Regions from separate parts of the Mesorhizobium sp. M0621 genome, predicted to be linked through region 1. Evidence: riboswitches for the same ligand, from Rfam matches in the RefSeq annotation. Region 1 holds a riboswitch; each other region holds the start of a gene.

What was found. Region 1 has a riboswitch for cobalamin ahead of NKI38_RS14720 (CbtB domain-containing protein). Riboswitches for the same ligand answer to the same signal wherever they lie in the genome.
Region 2: it holds a riboswitch for cobalamin, as region 1 does, so the genes downstream of both, NKI38_RS17365 (hypothetical protein) here and NKI38_RS14720 (CbtB domain-containing protein) in region 1, are expected to answer to the same signal.
Region 3: it holds a riboswitch for cobalamin, as region 1 does, so the genes downstream of both, metE (5-methyltetrahydropteroyltriglutamate--homocysteine S-methyltransferase) here and NKI38_RS14720 (CbtB domain-containing protein) in region 1, are expected to answer to the same signal.
Region 4: it holds a riboswitch for cobalamin, as region 1 does, so the genes downstream of both, NKI38_RS05500 (aromatic ring-hydroxylating oxygenase subunit alpha) here and NKI38_RS14720 (CbtB domain-containing protein) in region 1, are expected to answer to the same signal.

Annotation. Positions count from the first base shown of each region.
Region 1 covers NZ_JAMYQF010000017.1:115,582-119,625, forward strand. Annotated here, with positions in the region: gene NKI38_RS14710 (MFS transporter) at 201-1,400, shown strand; gene NKI38_RS14715 (aromatic ring-hydroxylating oxygenase subunit alpha) at 1,404-2,579, opposite strand; cobalamin riboswitch at 2,720-2,916, shown strand; gene NKI38_RS14720 (CbtB domain-containing protein) at 2,953-3,132, shown strand; gene NKI38_RS14725 (CbtA family protein) at 3,148-3,945, shown strand.
Region 2 covers NZ_JAMYQF010000022.1:80,886-84,929, reverse strand. Annotated here, with positions in the region: gene NKI38_RS17375 (DSD1 family PLP-dependent enzyme) at 1-408, shown strand, start outside; gene NKI38_RS17370 (GyrI-like domain-containing protein) at 413-1,246, opposite strand; cobalamin riboswitch at 1,481-1,687, shown strand; gene NKI38_RS17365 (hypothetical protein) at 1,780-2,043, shown strand; gene NKI38_RS17360 (ABC transporter ATP-binding protein) at 2,040-2,822, shown strand; gene NKI38_RS17355 (ABC transporter substrate-binding protein) at 2,861-3,808, shown strand; gene NKI38_RS17350 (FecCD family ABC transporter permease) at 3,838-4,044, shown strand, end outside.
Region 3 covers NZ_JAMYQF010000055.1:41,745-45,788, reverse strand. Annotated here, with positions in the region: gene metE (5-methyltetrahydropteroyltriglutamate--homocysteine S-methyltransferase) at 1-1,090, opposite strand, end outside; cobalamin riboswitch at 1,185-1,386, opposite strand; partial or broken gene NKI38_RS27515 (IS630 family transposase) at 1,656-2,648, shown strand; gene NKI38_RS27510 (alpha,alpha-trehalose-phosphate synthase (UDP-forming)) at 3,001-4,044, opposite strand, start outside.
Region 4 covers NZ_JAMYQF010000005.1:98,485-102,528, reverse strand. Annotated here, with positions in the region: gene NKI38_RS05520 (ABC transporter ATP-binding protein) at 1-60, shown strand, start outside; gene NKI38_RS05515 (DUF680 domain-containing protein) at 150-386, opposite strand; gene NKI38_RS05510 (DUF680 domain-containing protein) at 466-675, opposite strand; gene NKI38_RS05505 (DUF680 domain-containing protein) at 745-945, opposite strand; cobalamin riboswitch at 1,418-1,619, shown strand; gene NKI38_RS05500 (aromatic ring-hydroxylating oxygenase subunit alpha) at 1,734-2,981, shown strand; gene NKI38_RS05495 (FAD-binding oxidoreductase) at 3,018-4,044, shown strand, end outside; gene NKI38_RS05490 (PqqD family peptide modification chaperone) at 4,039-4,044, shown strand, end outside.

The sequences.
Region 1 (4,044 bases):
TCACGGTTGCCCCAGACAAAAGAAGGCCAGCAGCTTTGCCATGAACAGTGCCGTGGATGCCGGATCAGGCGCCGCATTAGGCCAGGGCCGGGAAGCCTTTGGCCGACTTCGCTTTTTGCCGGGTACGCGTCGGTTTCCTCTTATTGGCGCAAAGATCGCCACGGCAGATTTGGTCCGATAGATTCTGCTTTGGGGAAGCAATGTCCACCCATGTGCGCCATCCGATCTGGCTTCCGGCCCTAAAGGCCGCGGACGCGCGCACCTTCGCCTCGCTTTATGCAGTCGAATCCTTCGCCCGCGCCACGGTGTCGAGCGTCATCCCGATCCAGGCCTACGAGATACTGCACAACGAGCAGATCGTCTCGATCCTCTACACCGTCGTGGCGATGCTCGGCCTGTCGGTGACATTGTTCATGCCGATGCTGATCCGCCGCTTTGCGCGGCGCTGGGTCTACACAGCAGGCGCCTGCCTGCTGGCCATCGGCTCGCTGTTCTTCGTCACCTACACGCTTGCCGGGCAACTGGCCGGCATGCTGTGCCGTGTGATGGGCGCCAGCGCGCTGTCGATCACGCTCAACCTCTACATCATGGACCACATCCGCAAGACCGATTTCATGCAGGCCGAATCGCTGCGCATGGCATGGTCGATGTTGGCCTGGACCGGCGGGCCAACGCTCGGCATCTTCCTCTACACACGCTTCGGTATCTATGCCGCGCATGGCGCGGTCGCGATCTTCGCCCTGGCCCTGCTGGCGCTGTTCTGGACCTACCGGCTCGGCGACAATCCGTCGATCCGTCCGGGCAAGACACGCCCGGTCAATCCGCTCGCCAATATCGGCCGCTTCGTCGCGCAGCCCAGGCTGCGGCTGGCCTGGCTGATCGCTTTCGGCCGCTCCTGTTTCTGGACGACGTTCTTCGTCTATGGGCCGCTGTTCATGGTGATCACCGGCGAGGGCAAGCTGGCAGGTGGCTTGCTGGTTTCGGCCGGCAACGCACTGCTGTTCATGGCCATCTTCTGGGGCAAGGCAGGAAAGCGCTTCGGCGGCCGCAGGACCATGACATTTGCCTATTTCGCCATGTCGGCCATGCTGTTGGCGGCGGGCTTCGTCGGCGAAACCGTGCCGCTGCTCACCGGCGCCTTCCTGCTTGGCGGCGCGTTCTTCACCATCGCGCTCGACGCACTCGGCTCGACCGCGTTCATGCGCTCGGTGCGCTCCTATGAAAGATCGCAGATGGCGGCGGTCTACCGCACCTATCTCGATTTTTCCGAATTGACGCCGCCGCTGGTTTATTCGGTGGTGCTGGCCTTCTTCGGCCTGGGCTCGGTGTTCGTCACGCTCGGCCTGCTGGCGGCGGTTTGCGGGTTTGTGACCTGGCGCTATCTGCCGAAATCGCTGTGATGTTCAGGGCTTGGGCGGAAGAGCCGCGTGCCGCCCGCGCACCCAATTGTGGAAGTGGTGCAGGTCGTATTCCTCGGGCATCAGCACACCGGCCGCGTGGCGCATCGAGCGCAGGCCTCTCTGGTTGACCTCGCAGATCGTTGCGTCCTCCTCCAGTACCTGGGTGCCGAAGGCGACGATGTTGTCGATGTCGGTCGCGGCGAGCGCCTCGGGCGCAAACAGCCATTCCGCGACAAGCTCGGTCTGTTCGGGGCCGAGCGGTACCAGCCTTACCGTTCTGACATAGTCGACATGGCCGACGATGAACATCGACGGCAGGTTGGTGGCGTAGGTCTGGCCCGCAGTGCGCTCGGCAGGTGTCAGGCTCGAGAAGACCGGCCCGTGCGCCTGGCCGTCGCGCGACCATGTCTCGGCGCCGGCACGCAGGCCGCCGGAAAACTCCGGCGCGTCATTGTCGGTGTGGCGAACCCATTCGGGGTCGTCGTGCCGGCTCATCAGGCCGCGGCCATAGATCGGCACCAGCCGCGACAGGTCCTTGTGAACACCAGGGCAATGCAGGCACTCGTTGAAGTTTTCCCAAAAGACCTTCCAGTTGCAGTGCATCACCTTGCGCAGCACATGGCCGCTCACCAGCGTCTCCAGCGGCCAATTGCCGAGATCGCCGGAGGCGGGATCGAAGGATGCCTGCGCCGAACCGGTCGCGTCCTCCTGCAGATTGACGAAGACAAAGCCGCGCCACACCGAGAGTGCTACCCGATAAAGCGGGTGGTCGGCCTTGTCGAAGCCTTCCGGCAGTGATTTCGACGGCACGCGCACGAGGTCGCCACGCAACGAGTAGGACCAGGCGTGGTAGGGGCAGGTGATCAGCCGCGCCTTCAGCCGGCCTTCGCTCTCCTGGCAAAGCTGCGAACCGCGATGGCGGCAGGTGTTGTGGAAGGCGCGCAGCTCGCCGGTCTCGTCTCGCAGCACGACGATGTCTTGCGTGCCGATGCGGAATCTGCGGAAAGCCAGTGGTTGCGCGAGGTCGGCCTCGCGGCAGACCAGCAGCCAACTTCTGTACCAGATGGCGTCGAGATCGTTTTGGTAGCTGCCTGCATCCCAATAGGCCGATGAAGGCAGCGTCGCTTCCGCCCGGGTTAGGCCGTTGTAGGGATCGCGCTCGCTGGCAATGGGCTGCATGGCTGGCTTCCTATCAAGATGCCAGCCGACACCCGGCCAGGAAAATTGTCAATTGCGGGCACCTGTGGCCGTTGTCTGGCACGACGCATTCGCGATGGTTGCCGGCGGAATTTGGTTTGCTGGAGGCGAGGATTCTGCCTATAGTCGCTGATGTCGTCGGTTCCATTTTGGAGCCAAGAGGGAATGCGGTGAGGGCGAGTTTCGCCCAATGCCGTGGCTGCCCCCGCAACTGTGTGCGGTAGTCCTCTCCATATGCCACTGAAGATTTCTTCTTCGGGAAGGTGGGGAAGGGCGCTGATCCGCGAGCCAGGAGACCTGCCGGCGACAGGAAACTGACTTCGATGCCCTCGGGTGGAGGGCGAAAGGACAAGACATGACTACCGCTTCTGTCTCCCTCGGCGCCTCCGTCTCCTCGCAGTCGCGCTTCATGCAGCTCGCGCTTGCTGCGTTTCTCGGCATTTTCGTGATGGGCTTTGTCGGCTTCTCGCATATCGATGCGGTCCACAATGCGGCTCACGACTATCGCCATTCGATGGCGTTTCCCTGCCACTGACGAGGATCTGACATCATGAACCTGTTTCGCAACGTCGTGTTCATCGCGGCGATCGCAGGGCTCGTGGCCGGTGTCGTTCTTGCCTGCCTGCAGGCCTACGCCACCGTGCCGCTGATCCTGAAGGCGGAAGTCTACGAACAGGCCGGCGGCGGGCATCACCATGACCATGCCGCTCCGGCCTCAACGGATAGCAGTGCCATGAGCACAGCCGCTCCGTCGGGAAATGCCATGAGCTCTGCCGCTCCGGCAGCGGAAGTCGCCCCGGCCGCCGAAGACGAGGGCTGGGCGCCGGCCGACGGTTTTGAGCGTTTCGCTTTCAGCATGCTTGCCAATATCGTCACCGGCATCGGCTTCGCGCTGATCCTGGTTGCAGTCTCCGAATTCGCCGGCGGTATCGGTGGCTGGCGGCAGGGCGTCTTTTGGGGCCTGGCCGGCTTTGCCGTGTTCACGCTGGCACCGGGTCTTGGCCTGCCGCCGGAACTGCCGGCCATGCCCGCGGCCGATCTGACCGAGCGCCAGATCTGGTGGTGGGCGACCGTAGCGATGACCGCGGCCGGGCTCGGCCTGATCGCCTTCCGCAAGTCGCTGCCGCTGGCGATCCTGGCCGTGGCCTTGATCGTCGCGCCGCACATCGTCGGCGCGCCGCAGCCCGGCAGTTACGAGACGGCGATTCCGGAAGGGTTGCATCACCAATTCGTGGTGGCGGTGACAGTGACCAATCTGGTGTTCTGGCTGGTGCTCGGCGCGGTCGTCGGCGTGGTGCATGGCCGCTTTACCGGTACGGCGACCAGCCTGCGCGACAGCTTTGCCTGACAGCAAGGCACTGACCTTCCTCATCGGCGGTGGGGGGGGCGGGGCGCGGCGGGCCCGCCGCCAAAAGGAGCCCGGGGGGGGGGCGCGCGGGGCCGCGTT
Region 2 (4,044 bases), on a different contig from region 1:
TTCGTGCTGCCCAGCGATTTCGACACGCCCGGCCTCGAAGGCTTCCAGCCGGCGGCCTTTATCACGACGTCGATCCTGAAAGTCGTCGAGCCGATGCTGCCCGGCCCGCCGGCCGTCACCCGCCTGCTGCAGGCGCTCGGCCGATTTCCGCGCAAGGGCTGCTATCTCTATGGCGGCAAGTGGATGGCCGAGCCGGTGTTCCCCGAAGGCATGATGACGAACGGCGTGCTCGGCCTGTCCTCCAACCAGCAATTCATGGGCTTGCCGGCCGATGCGACCGCAAGGCCAGGCGACTACGCTTTCCTGCGTCCGACGCAGAGCGAGGCCGTGCTGCAACAATTCGGATCGATCGCAGTGTTTTCCAGCGGCAGGATCGTTGATCGCTGGCCGGCACTGCCGATGGCGTGATCGCCTATCCCTTGACCGGAATCCAGATCTCCAGTCCGCCATTGCCGCTGCGCGGGTCGAAATCGGGGCCGTAGCGTTCGAATTCCGGCGCATCGGATATTTCGTGGCCGGAGGCCGGCAGCCATTTGTTCCAGATCGTGTTGACCGTACGGCGGATGGTCGAGATGTGTTCGCGGTGGGCGAAGACCGCATATTTCTGTGCCGGTACCCCTACCCGGCTGAATTCCTTCGGCAGGTCGGAAAAGTCCGATACTTCGACGCCGGCGATGTAGTCGAAATTGCCGGCATCGTCGCCGTTGACGCAGACGCCATAGGCGACGTCGCCGGTCTCACCCGGAATGTTGCCGATATAGGGGCCAAAGCGCTGCCACTGCATCGGGATGGCGGCGCTGGTTTCACAGCTGTAGCGTTCGCCGAGGCCGGCGATCAGGAACGGCCGGCTGGTCTCGAAGCGCGGCGGTTCGAGGTTGGTAAGAAAGGACTGGTCCATCAGGATCGGCTCCACGAGGTCGAGGTTGTCGAGTGTGCCTTGCGCGCGCACCAGTTCCGGCGTGGTGCCGAACTGGTCGCGGAAGGCACGGGTGAACGCCTCATGCGAGTTGTAGCCGGCATCGAGCGCGAGCGAGAGAATGTCGGGCGCGCCGCCGGCCAGCTTGCGCGCCGCTTCGCTCAGCCGGCGCGCGCGCATGTAGCCCATCACCGACCGGCCGGTGGCAGCGCCAAACGCGCGCGTCACATGAAAGCGCGACACGCCGCTGCTTTGCGCGACATCGTCGAGCGAGATCGCCTCCGGCAGATGGCTTTCGACGAACCACAGCGCTTTCTCGGTCGGGTTCATGGGGCTCCTTTTCGCATTGGGCGGATTACCTTGCCACCTTCCCGCAAAGCCAGTTTGATCGAAATTGCGCAATCTGCACGATAGCATCGGCTGGGCTTCGCTTGACAGCGTCAGGCGGCATCTTCTAGAGCGTTATGTTATTACATAATGAGAGCGCGCAATGCCTGTTTCCCCCACACATGAGTGGCCCATCACTCCGTCCGAGAAATCCGTTGCGAAGCGATTGGGGGAAATCTACGCTGGACCCGCGATGGTCCCCGAGTCGAAAGGCGAGGGGTGAAAAGGGAACACGGTGAGGCCTGCTCAGGTCGAGACCGTGGCTGCCCCCGCAACTGTAAGCGGCGAGCAAAATCCGTGAATGCCACTGGCCGGCAAGGCTGGGAAGGCAGGATGGCGCAACGACCCGCGAGCCAGGAGACCTGCCATCAGCATGAGTTGACCGGACGGGGTATGCCGGGAGGAAACGCGAATCTCGGTCTTGTCGGCCGGCTCGCCAGCGTCCTTCCGTCGCCAGTTTTGGAAAGTGACGGAAGTTGGAAGCCTCGAAGGCCATCCATTGCATCATCGTGTGCACACTTTACCGCGATCCCGTGACCGGGGTCAGACCTGGCGCGCAATTGTGTGCCGATTTGCATGGTCGGCTCTCAGTGGATGAAGATCGCGCGTTGGCGTTCGGCTACGCGATCGCCTCGCTCGCCGATGGCTGGTGCAATTCCGGGCAGCGTCCGGCTGGATTGGCCGGCAAGACGCTGGCCCGCATCCCGGCTCCGGGCAATCTGGCAGGCAGCAGCCGATGACGCCGCTTCTCGAAGCGCGCGATCTCTGCGCCATGGCGAATGGCCGGGATCTGGTCCAGGCGGTCAGCCTGTCGGTGGCCGCTGGCGACCGCCTTGCCATCATTGGTCCCAACGGCGCCGGCAAGACAACGCTGTTGCGCATGTTGTCGGGCATGCTGCGGCCGAGTTCAGGCGAGGTGAAGCTTGGCGGGCGGCGGCTGGACAGGATTTCGGCCGCCGAGCGGTCACTGCATATCGCCGTGGTCGGCCAGACTGACCAGCCCGATCCGCGGCTGGCGGTGATCGACTATGTTGAGCTTGGCCGGGTCCCGCATACCGGGCAGCGCAGGAGCGAGGAGCGCGACATTGTCGTGGATGCGCTGCGCCAAACCGGTCTGCTGCCGCTGCTTGGCCGCACCATCGGCTCGCTGTCGGGCGGCGAGCGCCAGCGCGCCCAATTGGCGCGCGCCATCGCGCAGCAGCCAAAAATCCTGTTCCTCGACGAGCCGACCAACCATCTCGACCCGCGCGCCCGCGGCGAACTGCTCGAACTCGTGGCCGGCTTCAGCATGACGGTGATCGCGGTGCTGCACGATCTGGCGCTGGTCGCACCCTTCGCCACCAGGGTGGCGGTGATGAACCATGCCCGTCTGCAAGCGCTCGCCGCACCGCGCGAAGCGCTGACCCAACAGCTGATCCGCGAGATTTTCGGCATCGATGTGCTGCGTCTGCGCCATCCGACCGAGGACCGCGAACTGACGGTTTTCGAGGTTCCGAATCGTGCCGCGCCGCCGTCCTGACTGAAGCCGTTCCGCATTCCAACAAAGGAGCAACATCCGTGAAACGCCTCGCTTTTTCGCTTGCCTTCTCGCTGCTGGCCTCGACAGCCCTGGCCTTCCCGGTGACCGTCGACAGCTGCGGCAAGCCGCTGACCTTCGACGCGCCGCCGAAGCGCGCCGTCATCCATGATCTCAACATGGCCGAGATGGCTTTCGCGCTGAAACTGCAGCCGTCGATCGTCGGCCTGACCGGCATCACCGGATGGTACAAGGTCGGCCCCGAATTCAAGGCCGAGCAGGGTTCGATCCCGGAACTGGCGCCCAAGTATCCGACGCTCGAAAACCTCGTCGCCGTCGAGCCCGATTTCTTCTTCGCCGGCTGGTATTACGGCATGAAGCCGGGTGGCGAGGTGACGCCCGACACGCTTGCCCCGCATGGCATCAAGACGCTGGTGCTGACGGAAAGCTGCGTCCATCTCGACAAGAACAGGCCCGCCGCCTCGATGGATTTGCTCTATGGCGACGTCGAAAAGCTGGGCAAGATTTTTGGCAAGGAGGCCGAGGCTGAAAAGCTTGTTTCGGGCTGGAAGACGCAGCTCGCGGACATCACCGCGAAGGTCGGCAGCGCGAAGGGCACGAGGGTGTTCCTGTACGATTCCGGCGAGGACAAGCCGTTTACCGCAGGCAAGTTCGCCATTCCGAGCGCCATGATATCAGCCGCCGGCGGCGACAACATCATGGCCGACATGGACACCAGCTGGGGCAATACGGACTGGGAAACGGTGGCGTCGCGCAATCCGCAATTCCTCATCCTGCTCGATTACCAGGACGGCGGCGGCTACAGGAAACTGCTCGATTTCCTGAAGGCGCATCCGGCGATGAAGGAGACGGATGCGGTCAAGAACGAGCGCTTCGTCGCATTGCGCTATGCCGAACTGACGCCGGGACCCGCCAACATCGAAGCGATCGACAAGATCGCCAAGGCGATGCACCCGGAAGCTTTTTGAGCTTGCGCCACCCGGCATTTGCACTGGCCATGCTGGTGGGGGCGGCGGCGATCGCCGCTCTCGCTCTGCTGTCGATCGCCTATGGCTCGACGCTGATCCCGTTGAGCGACGTCGTTGCCGCGCTTGGTCGTGCGGTCGGCTTCAGTGGGCACGACGTGTCCGGGCCGGTCGGCAAGATCGTCGTCGACCTGCGGCTGCCGCGCACCATCCTGGCCATCTGCATCGGCGCCGGACTG
Region 3 (4,044 bases), on a different contig from region 1:
CGTCGAGTTCCGTCCCCATGCGCAGATCAATCGGCACATGCAGCATCGAGCAAGAAGGCGCGATCTCGACGCGGTCCAAGGGCCAGCCGGCGACGATCGGTTTGATGCGGTCGAGAATGGCGGGCAGGTTCGCACGCCAGACGTTGCGGCCATCGATCAAGCCAAGCGAGAGCACCAGATCCTTCGGAGCGAGCCGACCCCCCGTTTCCAGCTGCTCGGGAGCGCGCACGAGATCAATATGCAGCCCGGCCAGGGGCAGAGAAACCGCGGTTTCGAGATTGTCTCCCAGCGACCCGAAATACGTAGCCAGCATGATCTTCAGCTCGGGCGCGGCTTTCGACAGCTGGCCATAGGCGAATTCGAACGCAGCTCGTTCGTTCGGGTTCAGATCGAGGACAAGCGCTGGCTCATCGATCTGCACCCAGTCGGCTCCCGACAGCTTCAGCTTCTGCAGGACTTGCTCGTAAACGGGCAGCAGCCGCGGTAGGAGCGCGATGGGACCGAACCCCTCGGCAGGCGATTTCGCCAGCTTGAGGAAGGTGATGGGTCCAAGGATGACTGGGCGTGTGTGAATGCCGAGAGCTTTAGCCTCGAGGAAGTAATCGACCGGCTTCGATGACGAGAGGGCGAACGTCTGATCATCATCGAGTTCCGGCACAATGTAGTGGTAGTTGGTGTCAAACCACTTGGTCATTTCCATCGCGGTTACACCAGGTCCATGAGCCTCCTCCTGGTGACCAGCGTGTCCACAATCCTCCGTCTGACCCTGGTTGCCGCGCGCCATTGCGAAGTAGATGTCAAGTGGGGCCTCGCCGCTATTCCAGCCGAAACGGGATGGAACGGCCCCGACCATGGCTGCGGTGTCGAGCACATGGTCGTAAAGCGAGAAGTCGTTCGACGGGATTTTCGACACGCCGCGATCGCGCTGCTCTTCCCAGCTAGCGGCACGGAGCGCCTTCGACGTCGTGAGAAGGTCGCCAGCGGACGATGTTCCGGACCAGTAGCTTTCAAGCGCGAATTTCAGCTCTCGCCGACGACCGAAGCGCGGCACGCCGAGCGTTGCTACAGGAATTTCCTGAGAGTCAGTCATGTCATACCCCGATGGTTGGGGCGCCGATGACAAGGAAGGCGCTAGCAGGCCGGCACGAACGCCGGCTTGCAGCGCCACCGAGACACCCCGCCCGTGGACGTAATTCGCCGTGGCAGGTCTCCTGGCTCGCGGGGTCATAGCCTCTACCCGCCTTCCTGAGGGTATTCGCCTCAGTGACATGAGTGGGGTTGGCTCGCCGCTAACAGTTGCGGGGGCAGCGCCGGCATTGCACCGGCTTCCCTCTTAGCTCCGCTGCGGCAGCGCCGCACGCGAGGACCACGACACGCAGACAATCACAGCAGTCCGCTCTTTTGTCAATGACGCATAACGAAATGTTTATGTCGTTATGTGATTTCGCTTTTACGCTTGTCTAACATTGTGAAATATTCAGTCGCCCATTGGCGGCGCTGCTCCGCTGCCACCATTGTCCAACTAATGGATCCCTGTCGGGCTGCGACATCCCTCGCAGGTCGCCGATGAAGGATTTCGGACAAGACTTCAAGCGCGTGACAACGTCATTAGAGCGATTCCTATTTTGAGAGAATCGTAGGATTCCCAAAGCCGGATGTTTGTGATTCAAGATGCTGGCTGGATTGGAGGCCAGCATCTGATGACGCGAGCGCTTTCAAATGACCTTCGTGAGCGTGCAGTAGCGGCGGTTGGCGACGGGGAGACCTGCCGTGCGGTTGCCTCGCGCTTTGGCGTTGCGGTTTCCTCTGTAGTGAAGTGGTCGCAGCGTTACCGTGCCACTGGCTCGGTGGCGCCGGGCAAGATGGGCGGACATCGCAAGCGCGTCCTTGAGCCGCATCGGGCCTTCATTATGGAGCGGCTTAATCAGACCTCTGAACTGACGCTGCGTCGGCTGAAGGACGAGCTGGATGCTCGCGGGGTCAAGGTCTCGCACAATACGGTGTGGCTGTTCCTGCGCCGCGAAGGCCTGAGCTTCAAAAAAAACTCTGTTCGCCCTTGAGCAGGCGGTGCCGATATTGCCCGCAGGCGCCAGCGATGGCGCTCTTGGCAAAGCGGTCTCGATCCACAGTGCCTGGTCTTCATCGATGAGACCTGGATCAAGACCAACATGGCTCCACTGCGAGGTTGGGGGCCGAAAGGCAAACGGCTGCGCGGCTTGGCTCCACACGGCCACTGGCGCACGCTGACCTTCCTCGGTGCACTACGCTGGGACCGGCTCGCAGCACCTTGCATCTTCGACGGACCGATCAACGGCCAATGCTTCCGTGCTTATGTCGAGCAGCAGCTCATCACCGTGCTGAAGCCCGGCGACATCGTGGTCATGGATAACCTGGGAAGCCATAAGTCGGCGGCCATCAGGCAGACGATCAAAGCTGCCGGCGCCAGGCTTTGGTATCTGCCGCCCTACTCGCCGGACCTCAATCCGATCGAGCAGGCCTTCGCCAAGATCAAACACTGGATGCGACAAGCTCAGAAACGCACCGTCGAGGACACGTGGCGCCACATCGGCCACCTCGTCGAAACCATCGAGGCAGCCGAATGCAAGAACTACTTCGAAAACGCAGGCTACGCTTCCGTCAAAATATGAAACGCTCTAGAATGCAGAAGATCGCATTGGTGGCGATGTTTAACGATGCGGCCGCAAGCCGTGCGTGCGTGGTAGAAGCGGTTTTCTCGGAGTGAGCGCCAAACCGTGGTCCGAGGGGAATTGGCACGCCAGTCGTCATCACGGGTGACTAGGCAATCGTGATGACTCCGCTCGGCGGCAAGAGACCACACTGACGGAGCCTGGCTCAAGGGTCTGATGCAAAGCCCGACTGTGGTCCCGATAAGCCGCTTAAGCCGCATTCAGGCGGTCAGGATAAGTATCTCTCTCTCCAAGCGCTCGGCATTGAGGGATGCGCAAATGCAGGCAAAGCTCGCGTGCTTCATATTCTGCATCATACGATCGGCAGGACCCAGTTTTTATCCAGTGCACGCGTCAGCGCGGTGTGCAATTCTGGCTCGGTCCGATACGAAGGCATTTGGGCCTCGCTGATCCAGCCCAAGCCAACATAGTGGAAGTGATCCGCAGGGACCGTAACCCGGCTGCTGTCCAGTTGCCGAACGAAGTCCGCTGACCAATGGTGGATCGTATACGCTTCAAGTTTGTCCATCATCCTCCGCCAGCGTTGGATGCGTTCTTCGCGCGGCATGCTGGCCGCTCTTGAGATCGCGGTAGCTATCTCGTCGGAGAGCCTCGGATTTACCAGCAGGGCGTCCTCGCCGAAGTCTTCGGCCGCGCCGGCAAACTTCGATAACACCAGAACGCCAGGGTCGCTCGGATCTTGTGCAGCAATGTATTCTTTCGCCACAAGATTCATGCCATCGCGCAACGGCGTCACAACGCAAACACGCGCGGCTCTGCAAAGACCCGCTATCTCAGCTTGGGTGAACGACCTGTTCTCATAGATAATCGGCATCCACTCGTCCGTGCCATGCCGGTTGTTGACTTGATTGACGAGTCTTTCGACGTCGCGCCGATATTCGCTGTACGCTTGGATGTCGCCACGTGAGGGAGTTGCGATTTGCAAGAGCGAGACACGTTGCGGCTCGACTGCCAGCAGATCGAAAGCTTTAATCCGATTGTCGATGCCCTTGGTGTAGTCGAGCCGATCGACGCCGATAACTAGCTTTGCTCCGCCAAGTTTCAACTGCGAAATGTAGGCTTTCTGCGCCTCAAGCGAATCTGCGGCACACTGTTCGAATTGCTTCGGATCGATACCTATAGGAAAATTTTGGCATTGCGTCTGGCCATGGTCCGAGAAAACGACTCCGTTCTTGCTCTCCAGCCCCAAATGAGATTGGACACAGGCGAGGAAATTGCTCACATCACGGTCGGTCTGGAAACCGAGCAGATCATACTCGAGCATACATTTCATTAGCTCGCCAGAATTGGGCACGCGCTCCATCATGTCAGACTCGGGCCATGGCGTATGCAGGAA
Region 4 (4,044 bases), on a different contig from region 1:
ATCTTCGATACGGACGGGCGGTCCTTCGCCCTTCACGAAGCGGAAGCGAAGGCGGCTTGAGACGAGGCAGGATTAGATTATGCGTCGACAACATGAAAGAGCGGCGGGCTAGGGCCCGCTGCTCTTTTTGTGAAGATCAGCTTCGGCTGTTAGCGGCCGAAGAGATTCCGATCGCTGCCCTGAGGGGCTGACTTCGGTACATCGCCCGACGAATTGAGCAGCTTGTAGACAGGCGATTCGCTCTTGCGGATCGAGCCCGTGTGCGAAGTGTCGACGTTGACGGTCGCCTGCTTGTTGATGTCGGTTCCGCCAACGTTGTCGTTGCGGGCATAGGCGCTGCCGGCGGCAATCAGAACAGCGGCGGCAGTAAGAACAATCTTCTTCATTTTTGATACTCCGTATTTTCGAATTCGATGCGGCGGGTTAACCCGCCGCATCGATGTCTGATGTTGGTTTGGTCGGATGTTAGTTGTTGCCGAACAGATTGCGGTCGCTGCCATGGTTGACAGGCGCCTGCGTGGCCGGCTCCGACTTCTGGGTGGAAGCCGTGTACGAGCTGTCGGTGGCGGTGGTGGCAGGCTGGTTGGCGCCATTGGAGCCAAAATTGTCGCTGCCGGCGAAGGCACTGCCGGTGATGGCCAGAACGGCGGCGGCGGCAATAAGGATCTTCTTCATTTCAAGTCTCCTGATTTTTGAATTTTGCCAGGGCGACGGGCAAGCCCGCCGTCTGCCGGTAATCGGCTTTTAGTTGTTGCCGAAGAGATTACGGTCGCTGCCCTGGGCAGGCGTCTGAGCAGCCGGTTCCGACTTCTTGACCGAAGCCGTGGACGAGCTGTCGACAGCAGTGGCTGCCGCGGCGTTCGAACCGTAGTGGTCGCTACCATTAGCGAAGGCGCTGCCGGAAATCGCCAGAAGGGCGGCGGCAGTGAGAATGATCTTTTTCATTTTGTGTACTCCAGTATTTTTCCCGTCCGTCTAGCGGCGTGTCTTGGGAAGAAATCGCGTCGTTCGGACAGCCCCGATGTGGGAGGGCATCCTCGCCTTTTCCAATCACGAAGTTGTTTCGTGTGGACCATGAGTCCGCCACTTGAAATTGTGCCAAGGGCTTCTACGCGCCACTTTTTACTTATATTTTTCAATGATTTAAGTAAAACCGCCCGCTTGATCACCAACTGTTTCGAGGGCCCAGCGTTCACACCGTCCTGCACGCACCGTCAACAGAAACGAACCGTTCGGTTCGATTTTAGAAAGAGCTAATAGTCACTTTTCGAAACTGTTAACTTTTTTGACCCCGAGTGAGGGGTCGGTTTCGAGGAGATTGCAAATGGGAAATGGCCGCCTCGGAACGTTTCGCATCCGTGTCGCGCCGCATGGATACGATGTCGTTTTCATGCCGATGGCGCGTCCGCGATCGTGGTTAGATCATATCATCTCAGGTGCCACTTCGTGACGACGAGGCGGAGAATTGGGAAGCCGGTCAGAATCCGGCGCTGCCCCCGCAACGGTGGTGGAGTTCAAGTCGCAACGGGAGACCACTGGGCAACTGCCTGGGAAGGTGTCGCGATGGTCCGCAAGGACAACTCCAGAGCCCGGAAACCAGCCCGAGATCATTGAACTCGACTGATCGCGGTGGGCGGTCAAGAGGTGGATAGTGCATGTCCGGCGCATCGCCGGCCTGTGTCCAATCCTTCCTCCGTCACCACCAGTTCAGTCCTTAGAAACGAGGACAGGACATGGAAACTCGCAACGACATGCTGAGGCTCTTGAACAGCCGCCGGCAAGGCTTTTCGCTAGAACAGCCCTTCTATACCGATCCGGACTACTTCAAGCTCGATATGGAGCTGATCTGGTATCGCGATTGGCTGTTCATCGGCCACGATTGCGAACTGCCGAAGCCGGGCAGCTACATCACCGTGCAGATCGGCGACTATCCGGTCGTCCTTGTCCGCGATCAGCAAGGCAAGATCAACGCCTTCCACAATTCCTGCCGCCACCGCGGCAGCCGCGTCTGCAATACCGAGAGGGGTACGGCGGCAAAGCTCGTCTGCCCCTATCACCAGTGGACCTATGAGCTCGACGGCCGCCTGCTGTTTGCCCGCCAGATGGCCGACGGTTTCGACAAGAGTGAGTTCAGCCTGAAGCCAGTCGCCTGCGAGAGCGTCGGCGGCTACATCTTCATCTGCCTTGCCAGGGAGCCCGCCGATTTCGCGCCGATGCGGGCGATGATCGAACCTTATCTTTTGCCGCACCGGTTGCGCGAAGCAAAGATCGCCTTCGAGAGCACGATCATCGAGAAGGGCAACTGGAAGCTGGTCTGGGAAAACAATCGCGAGTGCTATCACTGTGTCGCCAATCATCCCGAGCTGTGCAAGACCTTCCCCGAAGCGCCGACCGTAACCGGCGTCAACGGCGCCGACAGCGACCCCGAAATGGTCGCGCATTGGGCTAAGTGCGAGGCATCAGGCCTGCCGAGCAAATTTCGCATCGATCCGGCCGGACAGTACCGCGCCACCCGCGCGCCGTTGCTGCGCGATGCCGTCAGCTACACCATGACCGGCAAGCGGGCGGTGGAGAAGAACCTCTCCGACACTGTCTCCGCCGACCGGATCGGCACCTTGATGCACTATCACTACCCGACGACCTGGAACCACATCCTCATCGATCACGCGGTGACGTTCCGGGTGTTGCCGATCAGCGCCACGGAAACGGCGGTGACGACGAAGTGGCTGGTGCACAAGGATGCGGTCGAGGGGGTCGACTACACCATCAAAGATCTCACCCATGTCTGGACCGAGACCAACGACCAGGACCGCCGCATCGTCGAGGAAAACGCCTTCGGCATCCTGTCGCCCGCCTATGAACCAGGCCCCTATTCGGAGCTGCATGAGGGTGGCGTGATCCAGTTCGTCGAATGGTACGCGTCGTTCATCGGCCCGCGCCTCGCGGAAGGCGGTCGGCCGGCCCTGCGCAGCGTCGCCTAGGCTTTGGATCATGCACAAAACAAAAGAGACAAGAGGATGAATGCGGTGACGGATCTTGGCCTCTATCGCCATCTCGACCAGATGACGCCCTGGAACGACCGGCTGCAGGTGCTGGAGGTGATCGGCGTCAGCGACGAGGCGCCTGACGTCAAGACCTTCACCTTCCGCTCCGACAACCAGACCTGGTTCCGCTACAAGCCGGGCCAGTTCTTGACGCTGGAACTGCCGGCCGCCGACGGGCCGCTGATGCGCACCTACACGCTGTCGTCCTCGCCATCGCGGCCGTTCTCGATCGCGGTGACGGTGAAGGCGCAGGCCGGCAGCATCGGCACGCGCTGGATGTTCGACCATCTGACGCCCGGATCGCACGTCAAGGCTTACGGGCCGACCGGCGACTTTTCGCTGCACAGCCACCCGGCGGCGAAATATCTGTTCATCTCCGCCGGTTCCGGCGTGACGCCGATGATGTCGATGCTGCGCTGGCTGAACGACTGTGCGCCATGGACCGATGTCGGCTTCGTCAACTGCGCGCGCCGTCCGGAAGAGATCATCTTCCGCAAGGAACTTGAACTGCTCGGCAGCCGGATGCCCGGCCTGTCGCTCGGCTTCATGATCGAGGAGCGGTCGAGCCGCGAGGGCTGGTTCGGCCATATGGGCCGCATCGACGCCATTCGGCTGCCATTGCTGGCGCCCGATTTCCGCGAGCGCGAAATCTTCTGCTGCGGGCCCGATCCCTTCATGCGTGCCGTGCGCGGTATGCTCGACGCCGCCGGCTTCGACATGACGAAATACCATCAGGAGAGCTTTGCGGCGCCTGTGGTGGAGGAGGTCCCGGCTCCGTTCGCGTCGCCTGCGGGAGACGGTGCTGCCGTTGTCGTCGAAGCCGCGACGCCGATCCGTTTCGCGCTTTCGGATGTCGACGCCGAATGCGTCACCGGGCAGACCGTGCTGCAGACCGCGCGGGCCTCCGGCGTGCGGATTCCCGCCGCATGCGAGTTCGGCCTGTGCGGCACCTGCAAGGTGAAGAAGGTCACGGGCGCCGTCGAGATGAGCCACAATGGCG